Regions from separate parts of the Anoxybacillus andreesenii genome, predicted to be linked through region 1. Evidence: a T-box and tRNA genes for the amino acid it is inferred to sense, from the RefSeq annotation. Region 1 holds a T-box; the other holds one or more tRNA genes.

Evidence for each region. A T-box is a leader RNA that pairs with one kind of tRNA and senses whether it is charged. The one in region 1 lies ahead of serS (serine--tRNA ligase), so its partner is inferred to be a tRNA-Ser.
Region 2: it encodes a tRNA-Ser, which carries the amino acid that the T-box ahead of serS (serine--tRNA ligase) is inferred to sense. The anticodon was not compared.

What each region holds. Positions count from the first base shown of each region.
Region 1 covers NZ_JAUSTU010000042.1:8,292-10,672, forward strand. Annotated here, with positions in the region: gene serS (serine--tRNA ligase) at 1-863, opposite strand, end outside; T-box leader at 915-1,133, opposite strand; gene pdxT (pyridoxal 5'-phosphate synthase glutaminase subunit PdxT) at 1,187-1,771, opposite strand; gene pdxS (pyridoxal 5'-phosphate synthase lyase subunit PdxS) at 1,776-2,381, opposite strand, start outside.
Region 2 covers NZ_JAUSTU010000040.1:1,424-3,804, reverse strand. Annotated here, with positions in the region: gene J2S07_RS20620 (HTH domain-containing protein) at 1-140, opposite strand, end outside; gene J2S07_RS20615 (DUF1801 domain-containing protein) at 623-1,042, opposite strand; tRNA gene J2S07_RS20610 (tRNA-Glu) at 1,228-1,299, opposite strand; tRNA gene J2S07_RS20605 (tRNA-Ser) at 1,304-1,394, opposite strand; tRNA gene J2S07_RS20600 (tRNA-Asn) at 1,398-1,472, opposite strand; tRNA gene J2S07_RS20595 (tRNA-Ile) at 1,627-1,703, opposite strand; tRNA gene J2S07_RS20590 (tRNA-Gly) at 1,713-1,786, opposite strand; tRNA gene J2S07_RS20585 (tRNA-Phe) at 1,795-1,867, opposite strand; tRNA gene J2S07_RS20580 (tRNA-Asp) at 2,030-2,106, opposite strand; tRNA gene J2S07_RS20575 (tRNA-Met) at 2,145-2,218, opposite strand.

The sequences.
Region 1 (2,381 bases):
TTTACAAGCTCAACCTTATTAAATTGATGCTGACGAATAAGCCCACGGGTATCTCTTCCAGCAGAGCCCGCTTCAGAACGGAAGCAAGCACTAAAGGCTGCATAGTTGATTGGTAATTGCTCCCCATCCAAAATCTCATCACGGTGTAAATTCGTTACTGGAACCTCTGCAGTAGGAATGAGGAAATAATCTTCGCTTTCAACTAAAAAAGCATCCTCCTCAAATTTTGGTAATTGTCCCGTACCTGTCATACTAGCTCGATTGACCATGTATGGAGGTAAAATTTCTTGATAGCCATGCTCCTCAGTATGCAAATCAAGCATAAAATTAAACAACGCTCTTTCCAAACGAGCTCCTAATCCTTTGTAAAAAACAAAGCGGCTTCCTGTTACTTTGCTCGCTCTTTCAAAATCGAGAATCCCTAACTGATCGGCGACCTCCCAGTGAGGCTTTGGTTCAAAATCAAACTGTCTTACCTCACCCCAAGTGCGATGGACAACGTTATCATCCTCGGTTTCACCGATAGGAACCGTCTCGTGCGGGATATTTGGAATGCTTAATAAGAGATGTTCTAGCGTTTCTTCTACCTCACGAAGCTCATCATCCAGAACCTTGATTTTGTCTCCAACCTCACGCATTTCTGCAATTAAATGGTCTGCATCCTTTTTCTCTCTCTTTAATGCTGCCACTTGCTGTGACACTTCATTTCGTTTACTTTTTAATTGCTCTGCTTCAACAATTAAGTCTCTTCTTTTTTTGTCCAGATCTTCAAACTTCCCTAGATCCGTTAAATCCTCACCACGATGCTGAAGCTTAGCTTTTACTTCTTCAAAATTTGCCCGTAAAAATTTCAAATCCAACATATCCATTACCTCCACATTTTTTTGGACAAACAAAAAACTCCCGTCCCTATGAAAAGGGACGAGAGTTACCCGCGTTGCCACCCTAGTTGAAAGCAAAAAGGCTTTCCACCTTAAATCGATAACGGTTTAACCCGAAAGTATTTACTAGCCAACAGGCATTCCATACTTTGCTCAAGGATGGATTCACAAGCGCCGCTCACTGATTTCCACCGACCATCAGCTCTCTACTAGAACGAACTTCCTGCTACTATTTCCTCTCATTGCTTTCACTATAGAAAGATTGTAATTTAATTTACTATAATTATCTTCCGATTGCAACCCTTTTATGCAAGGTTTTTCGCTTCTTTTATCATTTGAATAAAAAAGTCGGTAATTCGATAATCATCTGTGAGCTCTGGATGAAAGGAACATCCTAATAGGTTTCCTTCACGTGCCATCACAATACGGCCATTATGCTTTGAGAGAATCTCGACATTTTCACCTGCCTCAACAATATGGGGAGCTCGAATAAAGACTGCCTCAAAATCATCGGCAATTCCAGCTATATCTAGACTGGCCTCAAAGCTCTCCCGTTGCCGTCCAAAGGAATTTCTCTCAACCGTTACATCCATGACTCCAATATGGGATTGGTCATAGCCAACAAGATTCTTAGCCAGCATGATGAGCCCTGCACATGTTCCAAACATAGGCTTTCCCGAGCTTGCGAATCTTTTCAACTCATCCATAAAATCATATTGATCAATTAGCCTGCGAATGGCTGTACTTTCCCCACCTGGGATAATCAGGCCATCAACTTCTTCTAGCTGTTCTTTTTTCTTTATGGCAACCCCCGCTGCACCACATGCTTCAATTGCTTGTAAATGCTCTCGAAACGCTCCTTGAAGAGCCAATACTCCTACTTTTATCATTTGCTTACCATCCACGTTCCTGCATCCGTGCTTCTGGTGCCAAAGTAGAAATTTCGATTCCCTTCATTGGTGTTCCTAATTCCTTTGAAAGCTCTGCAATCAATTTATAGTCTTGGTAGTGAGTGGTCGCTTCTACAATTGCCCGAGCAAACTTCGCTGGGTTATCTGATTTAAAAATTCCCGAACCGACAAATACCCCATCAGCTCCTAGCTCCATCATTAAAGCCGCATCTGCTGGCGTTGCGACCCCACCAGCGGCAAAGTTCACAACTGGCAAACGGCCTAATCGCTTAATTTCTAATAGAATCTCATATGGTGCTCCTAGAAGCTTTGCTTCCGTCATGATTTCATCTTCACTCATGTGAACTAATTTACGGACCTGTGCATTTACTTTGCGCATGTGGCGAACTGCTTCGACGATATTTCCCGTTCCTGGTTCTCCTTTTGTACGAAGCATGGAAGCCCCCTCCCCAATGCGGCGGGCCGCTTCACCTAAATCACGACACCCACATACGAATGGCACCGTAAAATCTCGTTTATTTAAATGGTACTCTTCGTCCGCTGGTGTCAAAACTTCACTCTCATCTATGTAATCAACACCCATCGCTTC
Region 2 (2,381 bases), on a different contig from region 1:
AGTTTCCCGCGGTGCAGTTCATCCATAAAATGTTGCTTAAAGACCTCGGAATACGTAATGGCTTTGTTGGAGACTTTATCCACGTAAGGATTCCTTCTTAATTCTTCTAGCTGTTCATCCGAAAAATAATGCACCCCCATATTATCAACTCCCGCTTATAATGATTATAAAATAAGTATACGACAAAGAACCCTATAAAACAGAATGGATAAGTAGTTTTTTATCCGTGTCTATTTTATAGGGTCCAGTTTATATTAAAAATCGCAGTTTTTTTTCGTTATTTATCAACTGTTTACCGTGTTTGAAAAATAAACAGAAAAATTCCGTTTATATCGGAAAATATCCATATTTCCCTAAAAATAAGGGGAGGTTTTCCGTTTACCTTATCCAAACCTTTGGATTTTGACCTATTTAGAGCGGTTAATCGGAATTTTTCAGCTTATATCTGCTTCTTAAGCCTCTCTCTTATGCATTAATCGGAAATTCTCCGCCTATGAATATCATACCTTCACAAAAATCCACAATGAATAACAATGCGAGTAAGTGTGCGATTTTGTATGCGATTTACTTATTTTATACCCTTCCAGAGAACCCGTTTAGGAAACTTCCCCAGAAGCTTTTCTTAATTTGGATATTTTGTTTTCAAGAAATGAACCGATTGTTCGATTAATTCCTTCAGTACATCTATGTTGATATCAGCTAGCTTATTTATGTAGACACATGCTTTGCCACTTGTGTATTTTCCAAACCTCTGCAATATCTCATCTCTTTGATTATCTCCAGTTGCAAAATATAAACTAATTTTGGCCTTCCTTGGTGAAAAGCCAACTAACGGTGCATCGCCCTCATGACCGGAAGCATACTTGTAATGATAGGAACCAAATCCAATAATACTAGGCCCCCACATTTTTGCCTCATAGCCCGTTACTTCCGAAAAAATTTCTAATAACTTGTAGGCATCTTCTTTTTTCTTTGGACTTTCTACTGATTCGATGAACTCCACAACACTATTATCGGTTTCCTTTGTCTTCTGCTCGTACATTTCCTTCCACCCCTCACCAGCTTCAAGATATATCATTGTACATTCTTCACAAGAAATGATAAAGCTATAACATAATCTTTATGGACAAGTTCCTAATCATCTATATCTATTTCTGCATTTGATTTAATAATCCTTTAAAAAGCATAAAAAAGGCTGCCGACACATATTGTCGACAGCCTTTTTTATGACCCCTACGGGATTCGAACCCGTGTTACCGCCGTGAAAGGGCGGTGTCTTAACCGCTTGACCAAGGGGCCAATATGGCGGAGAAGGAGGGATTTGAACCCTCGCGCCGGTTACCCGACCTACACCCTTAGCAGGGGCGCCTCTTCAGCCACTTGAGTACTTCTCCATATGGCTCCGCGGGTAGGATTCGAACCTACGACCGATCGGTTAACAGCCGATTGCTCTACCACTGAGCTACCGCGGAATAACATTAATTATCTATACTCCCTAGTATTCCTTAGATTGTCCTCATCTCGGGAGGCTAATTCAAGTAGCAGCTCGATGAGTACAACTCGAAGCAAAATCATGATGCTTCGCTCGTTGCTCTACCACTGAGCTACCGCGGAAAAATTTATTCATGGTGGGCCTAAATGGACTTGAACCATCGACCTCACGCTTATCAGGCGTGCGCTCTAACCAGCTGAGCTATAGGCCCATATCACATTGGAGCGGGTGATGGGAATCGAACCCACGACAACAGCTTGGAAGGCTGTGGTTTTACCATTAAACTACACCCGCAAAAATGATGGCTCAGGACGGAATCGAACCGCCGACACATGGATTTTCAGTCCATTGCTCTACCGACTGAGCTACTGAGCCATTAAAGTATATATTCCTCTATTAAAACATCTTCGTCCATCGTCCTCATCTCAGAAAGATAACCCAAGAAGCAACTCGATGAGTACGCTGGATGCTATTTCTCAGAAGCTTATTCATCGTGCTCTACCGACTGAGCTACTGAGCCATAAAAAAATATGTAAATGGCGGTCCGGACGGGACTCGAACCCGCGACCTCCTGCGTGACAGGCAGGCATTCTAACCAACTGAACTACCGGACCAAGATGAAACTAATGAAAGGAAATATAAACTTCCTTGATTGCGGGGACAGGATTTGAACCTGCGACCTTCGGGTTATGAGCCCGACGAGCTACCAGACTGCTCCACCCCGCGATAATAATATAAAAGTTTTGTGATCTATGCGCGCTAAGCATACGTTAGACTGTCCTGACCTTAGAAAGCGTAAGCAAGTAGCAGCTCGGTCAGTACAACTCGTAGCTTATTCGATGAAGTAACGCTCGTTGCTCCACCCCGCGATAATAATATTTAAAAAACT